Regions from separate parts of the Ensifer sp. NM-2 genome, predicted to be linked through region 3. Evidence: predicted binding sites of a transcription regulator. Region 3 holds the regulator's gene; each other region holds the start of a gene.
What was found. The regulator PhoB, encoded in region 3, activates phosphate uptake and scavenging genes when phosphate is short. The targets are predictions, from matches to a motif close to TGTCATNNANCTGTCAT.

Region 1 (5,367 bases), on a different contig from region 3:
CGAAATCTGGACCGGCGGGTTGAGACGCTTGTGCCTCTTATCAACCGGACTGTGCACGAACAGGTACTTTCGCAGATCATGCTGGGCAATCTCATCGATAACCAGCAGAGCTACGAAATTCTTCCCGACGGTACGTCTCGCCGGATGGAAGTCGGCAAGGACGCCGAACCTTTCAACGCGCAGCACTATTTCATGACCAATCCCAGCCTCTCCGGCCGGGGTGAAGCCCTGAAGTCCAGTGCACCGAAGCTGATTGCCGGCTGGAAGAGCAGCTGGCACAAGTAAAACGGAATTGCATGGTCGAATCTGAAGCGCAGGGGCGTCTGCCCGGCATCCGCCCGGTTTCCGTTGTGGATATCGGCTCCAACTCCATTCGCCTTGTCGTCTACGAAGGCCTGAGCCGCGCTCCGGCCATGCTGTTCAACGAGAAGGTCATGTGCGGTCTGGGCAAGGGCATCGATGCCACCGGACGCATGGACGAGGAGAGCGTCGAGCGCGCTCTCCGGGCGCTGCATCGCTTTCATGCGCTGTCGCAGCAGGCGCGTGCGACCTCCATGTATGTTCTGGCCACCGCAGCCGCTCGCGAGGCGAGCAACGGACCTGCCTTCATCGAGAAGGCCGAGGCGATCCTCGGCCACAAGGTGCGCATCCTCACCGGCGAAGAGGAAGCCTATTTCTCCGCCATGGGCATCGTCAGCGGCTATCACGACCCTGATGGAGTGGTCGGTGACCTTGGCGGTGGCTCGCTGGAACTTGTCGAGGTCAGCGGCACAAAGATCGGCAAGGGCATCACCCTGCCGCTCGGGGGTATCCGCCTCTTCGAGCATAGCGGCGGCTCGCTGCCGAAGGCTCGCACCTGGGTGCGCAAATTCATGAAAAGCTCGCCGGTGCTGAAGACCGGCACCGGCCGCACCTTTTATGCCGTCGGCGGCACCTGGCGCTCGATCGCCAAGCTGCACATGGAAATCCGAAACTATCCGCTGCATATGATGCAAGGCTACGAGATCTCCTACGACGAGGCGATGGCGCTGCTGCCGGAGGTGATCGAGCCGAGGAACATCAAGCCATCGGCCTATGCGACGATCTCCAAAAGCCGCCGCAGCCTGCTTCCCTTTGGCGCGATCGCGATGCAGGAAGCACTGTCGATCATGAAGCCGGAGCGGATTTCGTTCTCGGCGCTCGGCGTGCGCGAAGGCTATCTCTTCTCTCTGCTGAACGAGAGCGAGCGTGCGCAGGATCCGCTGCTGACCGCCGCCGGCGAAATCGCCATCCTGCGGGCGCGTTCCCCCGAGCATGCCCGCGAACTTGCCGACTGGACCGGCCGCATGGTGCCGTTCTTCGGCGTCGAGGAAACCGAAGAGGAAAGCCGCTATCGCCAGGCTGCCTGCCTGCTCGCCGATATCAGCTGGCGCGCCCATCCGGACTATCGCGGTCTGCAGGCGCTGAACATCATCGCCCACTCGACCTTCTCCGGCATCACCCATGCGGGGCGGGCCTATATCGCGCTCGCCAACTACTATCGCTTCGAAGGCCTGAACGACGATGGCGCGACCGGCGCACTGACCGGCATTACCACGCCGCGACTGCTGGAACTGGCGAAACTGCTCGGCGGCCTGCTGCGCGTCGCCTATCTGTTCTCGGCGTCGATGCCGGGCGTGGCGAGGAATCTGACCTTCCGCAAATCGTCCCTGCCGGATGTCGATCTGGAGATCGTCGTGCCTGCGGCCTATTCGGAATTTGCCGGCGAGCGCCTCGACGGACGGCTGCAGCAGCTCGGCAAGCTGACCGGCAGAAGATTGGCGTTCCAGTTCGAGAGCTGAACGCACTCAGATCTTTGACGAAGGGGCGCGCGGACGCAAATCCGCGCGCCCTTTTTTGATTATTCGGCTTTCAAGAATTCGCCGACTTCGAGCAGAACGAACTCGTTGTCGTCGGCCTTATCAAGCGCCCGGCCGGCCGAGAACGGCAGGTTGTTGTCATTGCCGACGATGATGTGCGTGTCATCGACGCGATCGACGTTTTCGATCGTCACGAACGGCATGTCGTAATAGCCGTCACCACCGCCCTGGCGCTTCTTGTTGTCGGGGTCGGCGATCTTCAGGAGGTCGATGTAACCGATCTTGCGGACGGCCTTGCCGACATTGCTGTCATCGAAGGCAATCTTGTAGACACGTTTCACCTTCGAGCCGACGGCAAAGCAATCCGGCTTCGGATCCTTCGGATCGGCGCAGGCCTTGTCGAGCGTGCCCGCGCCGTTGTCGCGTTCGATCACCAGTGCCGTCTTGTCGTCGAGCATGTTGAAGTCGCCGATTGCCTCGCCGCCTTCGGCCAGCGGATAGAGCCAGCTGCGGCCCGTCCAGGCCTTGGCTGCGACATCGAGTTCGATGACGCGTAGTGTCGGACGGCCATCGGCCTGTTCCACGGTTTCGCTGTCGGTCCAGATCGGCCCTTCGAGCAGACCGTAGAGCTTGGAGCCGTCCTTCGACAGTGCCATGCCTTCATAGCCGCCGGAGCGCTTCAGGTTGAAGGCGGGTGTCTTCTTCGACGGATCGCCCTGCAGTGTCAGGGTCGGATTGTCGGGCGACATAACCGGCTTGCCGTCAACTGTTGTCGCGATGACGTCGGTCAGCTTGCCGTCGACATCGAATTTCAGGATATAGGGACCGAATTCTTCCCCGACCCAGAAGCCGTCGGCGACCGGCTGGATCGACTCAACGTCGAAGTCAGCGCCGGTCAGGTAGCGCTTGTCGGAACCTTCCATGACGATCGGGAAGGGGGCCTTGCGGTCCGGGTCGGTGAGGAACAGTGTTTTCAGCGCCTCGACCTTGCCGGCGTCCCAGTCCATCTTCACGTGGTGCAGCATCAGCATGGCATCGGTTGAGTTCAGCTTGTTGCCGAAGCCGTTGTCGGAAAGGCTCCAGAAGGTGCCGTCTTCCATGGCCCTGATGCCGGAGAAGCCCTGCATCGGCTGGCCGTTGAACGGCAGTGAAAGGCCGGTCGGGCGCACGCCATCCTTGCCGGGCACGGTGCCGAGCGCGTCAGCGCGCTTGCGGTCCGCCGTGGTGAATTTGCCCGATGTCTTCAGGTATTCCGGTGCGTCGGACGGTGCTGCCAGGATCGTGTTTGCCGGTAGGATCGCATGTGCCTTCAGGGTTGCGGGAAAGGCCTTTTCCTCGGCCAGGACGGTCGTCGTCATCAAAAGTGTGAGCGCCGCAGCGGCGAGAAGCGTTTTGGTCATGAAAGTCACCGTGGGTTGGATGCCAAAGTACGGGAACCCGATAGGCGGCTTTGATGACGGTTGGGTGATGCTTGGCTTACAGGCTGGTGAAGCTTTGATGACAGACGAAAGGCGCTGCGCCCGAGGGGAGAAACTCGCCGAGTTCGAATTGTTGCGCGTGACCGGACACTGGTTCCGGGCCGCAACGACCCAGCGGCGCCGGTGCTTCAGCCGGCGAGCGCCAGGCTCGCCCAGCGCCCGGGCGTTACACCGTAGGCACGTTTGAAATGGCGGGTGAAATGGGCCTGGTCGGCAAAGCCGGTTTCGAGCGCGGCACCTGCCAGGCTGTGACCGGCGGCAATCATCCGGCGCGCCTGCTCCAGCCGCCGCATCAGAAGGTAGCGGTGCGGGCTGGTGCCGAGAACCTTGCGGAACTGGCGGGCGAGGGTGAAGCGATCAAGGCCGCTGACGGCCTCGAGTTCCTGCGAGTCGACCGGGCGATCGAGGTTGGCTTTGAGATAGTCCGTCGCCTCGAAACCGCCCGCTTGGCCGACCTGCCGGCAGCCTTGCTTGTCGTGCCGGCATGGCGGCACAAGCCTTCTGCAATGCGTGTAAGAATGTCGTCGAGCGCGAGTTCGTCAATACCGCCGTCGAGATCCATGACGGCCTCGCCGATCGCCTGGCGCAGGGCCACGTCACCAACAACCGGGGCGGCTATGATGGGCAAGGCGCCGCCACTGTCGCCAAGCGCCGCGATCAATCGCTCCGGCTGCAGATACATCATCCTGTAGCGAAGCGTCGCTTCCGTGCCCGCGCCGCCATCGTGCAGTTCGTCGGGGTGAATGATGATGATGCTTCCAGGCGTGCTGTAGCGGCTCTCGCCACGATACTGGAAGGTCTGGATGCCGCCAAGCGTCACGCCAAGCGCATAGGTGTCGTGGCGATGCGGCTCGAAGACCTTGCCGTGCAGCCGGGCCTCGATGCGCTCTATGCCGTCCACCGGTGCCGCGACGCGGATGCCATCGCCCGGCGATCCGCACAATCGTTCAAGATTGATCGCTGCGTCCTCGGTTAAGGCCTCCTTGGGCACGCCCTGATGTCCTGAAATGGAGATACCCGTCATGTTCGACACCAAGTTTGCGATCGTTTTGCGCGACGATCTGGCCACCTGGCAGAAGCTGAACGTCACCGCGTTTCTGGCAACCGGCATCGCCGGGCAGAAACCGGCGATTATCGGCGAACCCTATCGCGACGGCGCCGGCCACATCTACAACGCTCTGAGCGTTCAGCCGATCATCGTGTTATCGGCAGATGGTGCGACGCTTGGCAATATTCAACGCCGTGCGATCGAAAGGGAAATACAAACCTCTGTTTATGTCGATGCGATGTTTTCGACCGGCCACGACAGTGCCAACCGCGCGGTCTTCGCCGAAACGCGACCCGACGGCGCGAAGGTCGCCGGCATCGCCATTCATGCCGACAAGAAGCTGGTCGACAAGATCACCAAGGGTGCAAAACTGCACGGTTGACGGCTAATTGACAGCCACTGGCGGTGCAGGCGTGCCCCCGGCCCGAAGCGCCAGGACGCCGAGCTTCTGCCCGCGTCCCTTCACGGCGTGCTCGCCAAGATCTTCCACGCGGACATAGTGCGGCAGCCGCATCTTGCGGGCGAGGTCGGTGGAAATCAGCACCTGATGGTTCAGTGACTTGCACAGGCCTTCGAGGCGAGCGGTGGTGTTCACCGTGTCGCCGAAATAGGTGATCTTGTGTTTGTCGACGCCAATTTCCGCGGCGACGATGGTGCCGCCATGAAGCGCTGCCCGTAGGCGCGGAACCTCGCCGAACTCCTTGCGCCAACGGTGGGCGCCGGCTTCGATCTCTTCGAGAATGTCGAAAACGCAGTGCACGCAGGCGGCGTTTTTGACAGCACGGTCGAAGGGCCAGGTAATCACGGCCGCGTCGCCGACATAGTCGTCGATCGCGCCGCGATAGCGCAGTACGGGGTCGGCAAGTGTTGCAAACAGCTTGCTGAGATATTCCTGCATCCTGAGATCGCCGTATCGCTCGGCATAGGCGGTGGAGCCGGCAAGATCGATGAAGAGGAAGACGCGCTCCTCCTGCATCGGCTTGCGATAGCGCCCGGTCAAAAG
Region 2 (5,367 bases), on a different contig from region 3:
CGCCTGCCGCACTTCTTCGATTTCGTCGGCGATCTCGCGCCGCGTGACGGCCTGGAAATCTTCCGCGCCATGTTCGATCTGCCTTCGCCCTACGACGACGGCAGCTTCAAGTACAATTATCCCGAGGGTCGGCTCTACCTGACCGAGAGCTTCTACATTCCTGAGTATGTGCACAAGATGCTGGAGACCGTGAACATCGCGATCTTCTCCACCGTCATCGGCACGTTCTTCGGCTTCATCTTCTGTTTCCTCGCCGCCCGCAACCTGATGCCCAATCCGTGGGTGCGGGGTGTCGTGCGCCGGCTGATGGAGATCCTGCGCGCCTTTCCCGAAGTGGTCATCGCCGGCTTCTTCCTGGCAATCCTTTCGCTCGGGCCGATACCCGCGATCGCGGCGGTTTCGATCCACACGGTCGGCGCACTCGGCAAGCTGTTTTTCGAGGTGGTCGAGAACGCCGACATGAAACCGGACGAGGGCCTGCGCGCCGCCGGTGGCAACTGGATCGAACGCGTCTGGTTCGGCATGGTGCCGCAGGTGCTGCCCAATTTCGCCAGCTATTTCCTGTTGCGTCTCGAGATCAACGTGCGGGCCTCGACCATCATCGGCGCAGTTGGCGGCGGCGGTATCGGCGAACTGCTGCGTCTGTCGATCGGCCAGGGCCATCAGGCAAAGACACTGGCGATCGTCATGCTGCTGTTTGCAACGATCTTCGCCGTCGACCAGTTTTCCGCATGGCTGCGCCGTCGCCTCGTCGGCGACCAGGCCTTCCAGCTTGCCCAGTAGGTGCGCATCATGACCTCCACGACCAGATTAAGCGCTCTCGAAATGGATGCGATCGCATCGCGTCACCCGCACTTGCTGCAGGGCTCCTCGAACAAGCGCCTGCGCACGATTGTCATCAGTGTCGGCCTCGTCGCTTACCTCATCTTCAGCTGGTGGTTCTTTTCGATCGGGCATGTTCTGGGCAACGCCAATTGGGGCATTGCCGGGACCTATCTCGCGGATTGGGTCTCCTACGAGGTTCGACCCGAGATCAAGATCGCCCGCGACAAGACGATGACGCTCGATTACCAGCGCAACTCGCCACTTGGGCCAAATCCCAATCCGGCATGGGTGGAACTCGACAAGGAAACCGTGACCCGAAAAGTCGAGTTACCCGCTGCAACCGCACAGACTGCAAAGCCCAAGACGACGTCATCCTTCAGCTTCATGGCGCCGGGTTCAGCGCTCGGCGCGGCCAATATGCCAAGTGAGCAGAACCGCGTCGAAATGCGGACCGAGGAAATCATCACCAGGGCCGTCATCACCTATGACAGGTCGACGAAGATCGAAATTGCCGACGGACTCGTCAAGGCAACCCATCGTGGCGAGACGCTGACGATGGCCGTCGATGGCCAGGACACGGTAACCCCTCAGGGTGCCCTTCCCGCCTGGGCCACGCAGAAACGCCCGGGCGAGAAGATCACGCTCGCCTTTGGTGCAACTGGTTGGGCCGACGTCGAAGGTGACGACGTCTCGATCCGCAATCGCTTCTTCGGCTGGGCCAATTTCCTCTTCGACGTCCACTCACCGTTCTTCGGCAAGAGCTATGGCGACGTATTTTCGTTGATCACGAGCGGCGAGCGCATTGATCCCACGCGCTCGAACCTGTCGCTTGCCTGGAACAACATCCTCTACAACGCCGAATGGCAGCATCTGGATGTGTGGACCAAACTGCTGCAGACCGTGGTCATGGCCTTCGTCGGCACGCTTTTTGCCTCGCTGGTCGCGTTCCCGCTCTGCTTCCTGGCGGCGCGCAACATCACCCCGAATTTCCTGACGAACCAGATCGCCAAGCGCTTCTTCGATTTCCTGCGTTCGGTGGACATGTTCATCTGGGCATTGTTCTTCACGCGCGCCTTTGGCCCGGGACCGCTTGCCGGCATGTCGGCAATTTTCTTCACCGATACAGGCACCTTGGGCAAGCTCTACTCCGAGGCTTTGGAGAACATCGACGACAAGCAGCGCGAAGGCGTAAAATCCGTCGGCGCCACCCCGCTTGCCGTGCAACGCTTTGGCGTCCTGCCGCAGGTCCTGCCGGTATTCGCCAGCCAGGCGCTCTATTTCTGGGAATCCAACACGCGTTCGGCAACGATCATCGGCGCTGTCGGCGCCGGTGGCATCGGCCTGAAACTCTGGGAAGCGATGCGTACCAACTCCGATTGGGAAAATGTCGCTTATATGGTGCTTCTCATCTTGCTGGTCGTGTTTATTTTCGACAGCATCTCGAACGCCTGCCGCTCGCGACTGATGGGGCAGAAGGCTCATTGACGAGAAGAATTTTTGCAGCGCGGCCATCATGATGTTGTCATGGAAATCGGCTAGCTGCGCATCGCATCCCGCGAACAATCGACCCGCCGTTCCGGCGGGCCGGTCGATACAAGAAAGTGAAGACCGTGCGTTATGCAATCTACTTCGCGCCGCCGGCAGACGACCGGCTGTCGCAGACGGCGGCCCGTTGGCTCGGCCGTGATGCCTTTACCGGCGAGACCAATGAACTTTCAGCGTTAGGCAGCCTTGATGCCGCCACGCGACATGCACTGACTGCCGACCCGCGACGCTACGGCTTTCACGGCACTCTCAAGGCCCCCTTCACACTTGCCGAAGACCGCAGCGAAGCCGAGCTGGTCGCAGCCTTCGAAACGTTTGCCGACAACCTTGAACCCTTCGAGATCCCTCAACTCACGCTCCTTCAGCTTGGCCCGTTCTTCGCGCTGGTTTCCGCGAACCACTGCGAGGCGTTGCAGGAATTCGCGGCGCAGGCCGTGCAAACCTTCGAGCCGTTTCGGGCGCCGTTGTCGGACGTGGACATGGCGCGACGCAACCCGGACAAGCTTCCGGAGCGGCAGAGGGAATACTTGAGAAAGTGGGGATACCCCTATGTTTTCGAAGAATTTCAGTTTCACCTGACGCTGACCGGGCCGGTACCCGGCGAGACAGCGAAACCAATGCGGACCGTGCTTGAGAGCACCTTTGCTGATCACATCGGCAAGCCGCTTCACGTCACGTCAGTTGCGCTCTTCGTCGAGCCGCACCGTGGCGCACCGTTCCTGGTCCATTCCCTGCTGCCGCTCCGCGGCGCGACACAACGAAAGATCGCATGAGATGAGCAAAGAACAAGTCCTGACCAATGCCCGCATCGTTCTCGAGGACAGTATCCTCGACGGCTCGGTGCTGATCCGCGACGGCAAGATCGCCGATATCTCTCATGGCACGACCAACACTGGTGAAGACTTCGAAGGCGACTACCTTCTGCCTGGCCTCATCGAGCTGCACACCGACCACCTTGAGGCACATTACTCGCCGCGGCCCGGCGTTCGCTGGTTGAAGATCGCCGCGATCCAGGCACACGACGCACAGGTCGTCACGTCTGGCATCACCACCGTATTCGACTGCCTGCGCCTTGGTTCGGACGAAGACGGCGGTTTCCAGAAGGGCGAAATGCGCAGCATGGCGGACGCGCTGGCCCAGGCCAAGCAGGAAGGCCGCCTGCGCGCCGACCATCTGATCCACCTGCGCTGCGAGGTTTCGACATCGGACGTGCTCGATCACTACGAGGACTTCCAGAACGATCCGCAGGTCAAGCTCGTCTCGCTGATGGACCACGCGCCGGGGCAGCGCCAGTTCCAGACGATGGACCAGTACACGCTCTACTACAAATCCAAGCGCGGCCTGTCGGACGCCGAATTCGGAAAATTCGTTGAACGTCAGCAGGCGCTTTCGGCGAAGTATGCCGGCCCGCACCGCGATGCGCTCGCCAAGGCCTGTGCTGAGCGCGGCATTACCATCGCCAGCCACGACGACGCCACGATCGCCCATGTCGACGAATCTATCAGCTACGGCATCAAGCTCGCCGAGTTCCCGACCAGCTTCGAAGCGGCGGAGGCCTCCCATCGCGCCGGTCTTAGTGTGCTGATGGGCGCGCCCAACATCGTGCGCGGCAAGTCGCATTCGGGCAATATCGCCGCCCGTGACCTTGCCGACCGCGGCGTGCTCGACGTGCTTTCGTCCGATTATGTGCCCTTCAGCCTGATCCACGCGCCGTTCGTGCTCGCCGATGAGCTTGAAGCCATCGACCTGCCGAAGGCGATCGCCATGGTCAGCACCACCCCTGCCCGCACCGTCGGCCTCGACGATCGTGGCCGGATTGCCGTCGGCTTGCGCGCCGACATCGCGCGTGTCCACAGGCAGGAAGGTATTCCAGTGGTGCGTTCGGTCTGGCGCGAAGGTCGGCGTGTCGCATGAGCCAGCTCGAACTTAGGCGTGGCGCGCTTGTCGTCGTCGTCGGCCCGAGCGGGGCCGGCAAGGATAGCGTCATGGGCTTTGCCGCCCGACACTTCTGCGACTGCTCCGATGTCCACTTCGTTCGCCGCGTGATCACGCGGCCGTCGGACGCCGGAGGCGAGGTGCATGAAAGCGTTTCAGTCGCCGAATTCGTCGACATGGAGCAGGCAGGCGCCTTCGCTGTGTCCTGGGACGCGCACGGCCTGAAATACGGCATTCCCGAAGACGTTCGCCGCAATGTCGAACACGGCACCACGGCAATCGTCAACGGCAGCCGAAGCGCCCTGCCGGCGTTCCGCGCCGCCTTCGGCAACATCGCCGTCGCGGTCATCACGGCCGAGCCCGCCGCGCTCGCCAAGCGTCTTGCCGAGCGCGGACGCGAAAGCGAAGAGGACGTGTTGCGCCGGCTCTCGCGACAGGTACCCGACGTCACATCGGGACCGGATGTCACGATCATCGACAACAGCGGTCGCCTTGAGAGTGCCGGGCGTCACTTCGTCGACCTCGTCGAGCGATTGCGCATGAGTGCCGCCCATCCGGCCTAAGTGTCGCGTTTTCCCAGGCGCCGTTTTTTAAGACCCTGGAGCAACCGCTCCGGGGTCTTTTGCATTTGAATGCCATCGCCCGGCGGCAATTCCGTGCGCCGTCTCCTTCCCTTTTCCTTCAGCAAGTCAATTTTCCTCTTGTCGAGACGATTATTATGTATATACATTATATCCAACGAGAGGGGATCGGCTGATGAGTCAATTTTCGACCAACGCAAACGCGTCCGGCATCTGGCGCAATCTTCGCCTTGCGACGTTGCGACCCGATCAAGACGGCCTCGGCATGGTGGAAAAGGGCGCAGTGGCTGTCGTCGACGGACACATTGCCTTTGCCGGCGCCGAGAGCGACCTTCCCGCCGATCTATCCCGCACACTTGAAGCAACGAATTGCAACGGCCGGGTGATGACGCCCGCCTTCATCGATTGCCATACGCACCTCGTCCACGGCGGCAACCGCGCTCGCGAGTTCCAGATGCGGCTCGAAGGTGCGTCCTATGAG
Region 3 (5,367 bases):
TCCGTCGCCGGTCCAGGCGATGGTCTTGCCCTTCACCGGGCCGCGATGCTCCTCGAAGGTCATGATATCGGCCATGATCTGGCAGGGATGGGTGTCGTCGGTCAGGCCGTTGATGACGGGCACCGTGGCGTGCTCGGCAAGCTCGAGAAGACGGCGATGATCGGTGGTGCGGATCATGATCGCATCGACGTAGCGTGACAGCACCTTGGCAGTGTCGCCGATGGTCTCGGCGCGGCCGAGCTGCATTTCGGTGCCCGAGAGAAACAGGGTTTCGCCGCCGAGCTGGCGCATGCCGACGTCAAAGGAGACGCGCGTGCGGGTCGAAGGCTTTTCGAAGATCATCGCCAACATCTTGCCGGCGAGCGGCTTTTCGGCGGTTCCGGCCTTCGTCGCCGTCTTTCGCACGCGTGCGTCATCGATGATCGTGCGCAGATCGGCTGCCGTCATGGCCGAAAGATCGATGAAATGTCTTGTGCCTGCCATCGTAGTCAATTCCTGTCTCAGAATGGCCCGTGGAGCGCGACCGGTGTCGAAGAGCCAAAAGAACGCTCGACACCTTGGGCTCGCGCATGGACCCTTGGGAAAATCGCTGCCGATCTCCGGGTTCACAAATTAGGCTGCGGCGGTACCGCTGCTGCTTCTCACGGCTTCGGCCGCGCGCTCGATCCGCGCCAGGCCTTCGCGCGCTTCCGCGGCGGTCACCGTCAGCGGCGGCAACAGGCGCAGGACGTTTTCGCCGGCCGGAACAGCCAGCAGCTTCTCCGCGCGGATCGCCTTCAGGAGATCGGCCGAAGGGCCTTTCGCCTTGATGCCGAGCATCAGGCCGTCGCCGCGGATATCCTCGATCACATCGGGGAAACGGTCCTTCAACGACGCGAGGCCCTGGCGGAAGACCAGGGCCACGTCGCGGACATGCTCCAGGAAACCGTCGGCCAGGATGACGTCGAGCACGGCGTTGCCGACAGCCATGGCAAGCGGGTTGCCGCCATAGGTCGAACCGTGCGTACCGGCGACCATGCCGGCAGCCGCCTCTTCGGTCGCAAGGCAGGCACCGAGCGGGAAGCCGCCGCCGATGCCCTTGGCGACAGCCATGATATCCGGACGGATGCCAGCCCATTCATAGGCGAAAAGCTTGCCGGTGCGGCCGACGCCGGACTGGACCTCGTCGAGGATCAGCAGCAGACCGAACTCGTCGCAAAGCGCGCGCAGCTCCTGCATGAATTCCTTGGTGACCGGGCGGATGCCGCCCTCGCCCTGGATCGGCTCGATCAGGATCGCCGCCGTCTCGTCGGTGATCGCATCCTTGAGCGCCGTGATATCGCCGAAGGGAACCTGATAGAAACCCGGGGCCTTCGGGCCAAAGCCCTCGATGTACTTCTGCTGACCACCCGCCGCGATGGTCGCGATCGTGCGTCCGTGGAAGGCACCCTCGAAGGTGATGATGTGGAACTTCTCCGGATTGCCCTTGGCATAGTGGTAGCGACGCGCAGTCTTGATCGCGCATTCGAGCGCCTCGGCACCCGAGTTGGTGAAGAAGACACGATCGGCGAAGGTGACGGCCGTCAGCCGGCGTGCAAGGCTCTCCTGGCCGGGGACCTCATAAAGGTTGGACAGGTGCCAGACCTTCTCGGCCTGCGCCTTCAACGCCTCGACCAGATGCGGATGCGCATGGCCAAGCGAGTTGACGGCGACGCCGGCGGCGAAGTCGAGATAGCGCGAGCCGTCTTCGGCGATCAACCAGACGCCCTCTCCTCGCTCGAAACGCAACGGCGCACGCATGTAGGTGTCGTAAAGCGGCGTGGTTGCAGTCATGGCGAGCCTCTCCTTCATTGCTATCGGCATCGATCCGAGCCCCTGTTGAGCGCGGCAAAAAATTAAAAATGCCGCCTTGCGGCGGCGCAGGCACTATTCCTATTTCGCAGCGCAATGTCAACAAAACCAAGCTTTGCAGTGCGGTCGGACGGGTCTGATCCATGCGACGAAAAAATCACGCGACGGGGCTTGCAAAAATGCAACGCCCACCGAGCAAGTTGGGGAAAACCAAGAAATCGATTCGGCGCGATTCGCGGGACTCTTGCCACGGAGTCCGCCGGTCAGTAGGTTAATGTTCAATTACTAGACGCATGCGGCGGGCCTAGTCACCAAAAGTGTTATCGCGTTGCAGCTCCGGAGCCTGTCCGGAGCGTGGTGAGAGATTCTGTCATCGCCAACGCTGAGAACGGAGAGTGCAGAAATGAACTGGACTGACGAGCGGGTGGAAAAACTGAAGAAGCTTTGGTCCGAGGGCCTGAGCGCGAGCCAGATCGCGGCACAGCTCGGCGGCGTCAGCCGCAATGCGGTCATCGGCAAGGTTCACCGGCTGAGCCTGCCCGGCAGGGCCAAGGCTGGCGGAACCACCGCCGCGACCCGGCCGAAGCAGCGCCCGACTTCGGCGCCGCGCGCTCCGAACTACGCTTCGCGCGTCACGACACGGACGGTTACCCGTGCGGCCGGCGCGACCGTGCTCAAGGAAGAGGTCGAAGTCGATCTCGTCGCCGAACAGGATTTCCGCATCCAGACGGATGTGGTCGTGCCAATGTCGCGCCGCCTGGAGCTGACGCAGTTGACCGAGCGCACCTGCAAATGGCCGATCGGCGACCCGCTCAAGGAAGAATTCCACTTCTGCGGCAACGATTCCCCGGAAGCTTCGCCCTATTGCACATTCCATGCGCGGCTTGCCTATCAGCCGACCTCCGAGCGCCGTCGCGCTCGCTGAGACGACCGAAAACCACATGCAGAAAAGGGGCCGCACGGCCCCTTTTTTATTGGCTGCTGCATGTTTCCCTGGTTCGTATTCGCTTCAAGGAAACATGCCGCAATTCAAGATGCAACAGCGACCTTTGCGCGTCCATTAAGATGCGCGGCGCTGCAGTGGCCGGCTGGCTCAGCTTTCGAGCGAGTAGCCGGCACCGCGAACGGTGCGGATGACATCAGGCATGCTCGAGAAATTCAGTGCCTTGCGCAAGCGACCGACATGCACGTCGACGGTGCGCTCGTCGACATAGATATCGTGGCCCCAGACGCCATCAAGGAGTTGCGAGCGCGAGAACACCCGGCCCGGCGACGACATCAGGAATTCGAGCAGGCGGAATTCCGTCGGACCAAGGCGGACCTCGCGGGTGCGGCGATGCACGCGATGGGTCTCGCGATCGAGCTCGATGTCGCCGCAGCGAAGCAGCGTCGAGAGGACCTCGGGCTTGGCGCGCCGCAGCATCGCCTTGACACGGGCCATCAGCTCCGGGGTCGAGAACGGCTTGACGACATAATCGTCGGCGCCGGTGGCAAGGCCACGAACCCGCTCGCTCTCCTCGCCGCGCGCCGTCAGCATGATGATCGGCAGGCGCTCGGTTTCCGGACGTTGGCGCAGCCGGCGGCAAAGCTCGATGCCGGAAACGCCCGGCAGCATCCAGTCGAGGATCAGGAGATCCGGGAGGCGCTCCTGTAGGCGGATCTCCGCCTCGTCTCCGCGCAGGATCGTATCAACATCGAACCCTTCGGCTTCGAGGTTATAACGCAGCAGGACACTCAGCGCCTCTTCGTCTTCGACAACGGCGATTTTCGGCAACATCAGGCAACGTCTCCTTACCCAGAGCGTCTCGCGTTCGATCGAACGCAAAGAGATGCTCGAACATATAGAATCTGGAGCACTCCGCGCGTTTTCATAGGCACGCGCGAAAACGTATAGCTTCAGACGCAGTAGAGCAGGGCCGCAACCAGGGCTGCGACCGGAGCAGGTTCATAAGCAGGCACTCGAACGTATCCGGGTCTTAAAGCGCGTCGCGATCTCTAAGATGCGCTTGTTGTGCTTTAAGTTCTTGTTTTTGCACATGTCGTTATCGCAAAACCGCTGCGCACTTTTGCGCGACATGCGTTAGTCCTTCACGGCACCCAGCGTCGACGTATTGTCGTCCTTCGGACGCTCGCCTTCCGGCTGCGCGCCCGTCGCCATGTAGTAGATCGTCTCGGCGATATTGGTGGCGTGGTCGCCGATACGCTCGATGTTCTTGGCACAGAAGAGAAGATGCGTGCAGGGCGTGATGTTGCGCGGATCTTCCATCATGTAGGTGAGCAGCTCGCGGAACAGCGAGGTGTAGATCGCGTCGATCTCCTCGTCGCGCTCGCGGATGCTGTTGGCCTTCTCCGGCGAGCGGGAAGCGTAGACGTCGAGGACTTCCTTGAGCTGCACCAGCGCAAGCTCTGCCAGGTGTTCGAGACCGCGCGCCAGCTTGCGCGGGATGCCGGAGCCGGCAACCGCGATGACACGCTTGGCGTTGTTCTTGCCGAGGTCGCCGACGCGCTCCAGATCGGACGCGATGCGGATCGATCCCATGATCTCGCGCAGGTCGGCAGCAACGGGCTGGCGCTTGGCGATGGTGACGATTGCCTTTTCGCCGATCTGGCGTTCGGCTTCATCGAGGATGGTGTCGTCGGAGATCACCTTCTGCGCCAAGGCGAGGTCAGAATTGACAAGCGCACGAACGGATTCGCCCACCATCTGCTCGGCAAGCCCGCCCATCTCGGAGATGCGGCGCGTGAGATATTTCAGTTCTTCGTCGTAGGCGGACATTATGTGCATGGACATAGTCTTCGATCCTTGCGGGCGCGTTCAGGAAACGGGGTGAAGAGGAGCTTCGGCCATCAACCGAACCGGCCCATGATGTAGTCCTGGGTACGCTGGTCATCCGGATTGGTGAACATCTTGTCGGTGTCGTTCTCCTCGACAAGATTGCCGAGGTGGAACATGGCAGTGCGCTGCGAAACACGCGCCGCCTGCTGCATCGAGTGGGTGACGATGACGATCGTGAAGTTGGTACGCAGCTCGTGGATCAGTTCCTCGACCTTGGCCGTCGCGATCGGATCGAGCGCCGAACAGGGCTCGTCCATCAGGATCACTTCAGGGCTGACGGCAACGGCGCGCGCGATGCACAGACGCTGCTGCTGGCCGCCCGAAAGACCGGTGCCCGGCTCCTGCAGGCGATCCTTCACCTCGTTCCACAAACCAGCCTTCTGCAGGCTGGTCTCGACGACTTCGTCGAACTCAGACTTGGTGCGGGCAAGCCCGTGGATGCGCGGGCCGTAGGCGACGTTGTCGTAGATCGACTTCGGGAACGGGTTCGGCTTCTGGAACACCATGCCGACGCGGGCTCGCAGTTCCACGACGTCGATCGTCGGGTCGTAGATGTCGTCTTCATCGAGCGTGATCTTGCCGGTGACGCGGCAGTTCTCGATGGTGTCGTTCATGCGGTTCAGCGTGCGCAGGAAGGTCGACTTGCCGCAGCCCGAAGGGCCGATCAGCGCTGTCACCGTGTTCTCGCGGATATTGAGATT

Region 1: the regulator PhoB is predicted to act here: its motif matches at 3,325-3,341, upstream of C6558_RS17475 (esterase-like activity of phytase family protein).
Region 2: the regulator PhoB is predicted to act here: its motif matches at 2,335-2,351, upstream of C6558_RS10870 (DUF1045 domain-containing protein).

What each region holds. Positions count from the first base shown of each region.
Region 1 covers NZ_PVZR01000008.1:70,383-75,749, forward strand. The annotation lists gene C6558_RS17465 (RNA degradosome polyphosphate kinase) at 1-285, shown strand, start outside; gene ppx (exopolyphosphatase) at 297-1,820, shown strand; gene C6558_RS17475 (esterase-like activity of phytase family protein) at 1,880-3,238, opposite strand; gene C6558_RS40835 (helix-turn-helix domain-containing protein) at 3,445-3,810, opposite strand; partial or broken gene C6558_RS40840 (AraC family ligand binding domain-containing protein) at 3,885-4,427, opposite strand; gene C6558_RS17485 (DUF2000 family protein) at 4,339-4,746, shown strand; gene C6558_RS17490 (adenylate/guanylate cyclase domain-containing protein) at 4,750-5,367, opposite strand, start outside.
Region 2 covers NZ_PVZR01000004.1:297,737-303,103, reverse strand. The annotation lists gene phnE (phosphonate ABC transporter, permease protein PhnE) at 1-783, shown strand, start outside; gene phnE (phosphonate ABC transporter, permease protein PhnE) at 793-2,310, shown strand; gene C6558_RS10870 (DUF1045 domain-containing protein) at 2,436-3,143, shown strand; gene C6558_RS10865 (alpha-D-ribose 1-methylphosphonate 5-triphosphate diphosphatase) at 3,145-4,284, shown strand; gene phnN (phosphonate metabolism protein/1,5-bisphosphokinase (PRPP-forming) PhnN) at 4,281-4,868, shown strand; gene hutI (imidazolonepropionase) at 5,062-5,367, shown strand, end outside.
Region 3 covers NZ_PVZR01000001.1:444,390-449,756, reverse strand. The annotation lists gene argF (ornithine carbamoyltransferase) at 1-483, opposite strand, end outside; gene C6558_RS02255 (aspartate aminotransferase family protein) at 613-1,812, opposite strand; gene C6558_RS02250 (GcrA family cell cycle regulator) at 2,234-2,755, shown strand; gene phoB (phosphate regulon transcriptional regulator PhoB) at 2,924-3,607, opposite strand; gene phoU (phosphate signaling complex protein PhoU) at 3,911-4,621, opposite strand; gene pstB (phosphate ABC transporter ATP-binding protein PstB) at 4,678-5,367, opposite strand, start outside.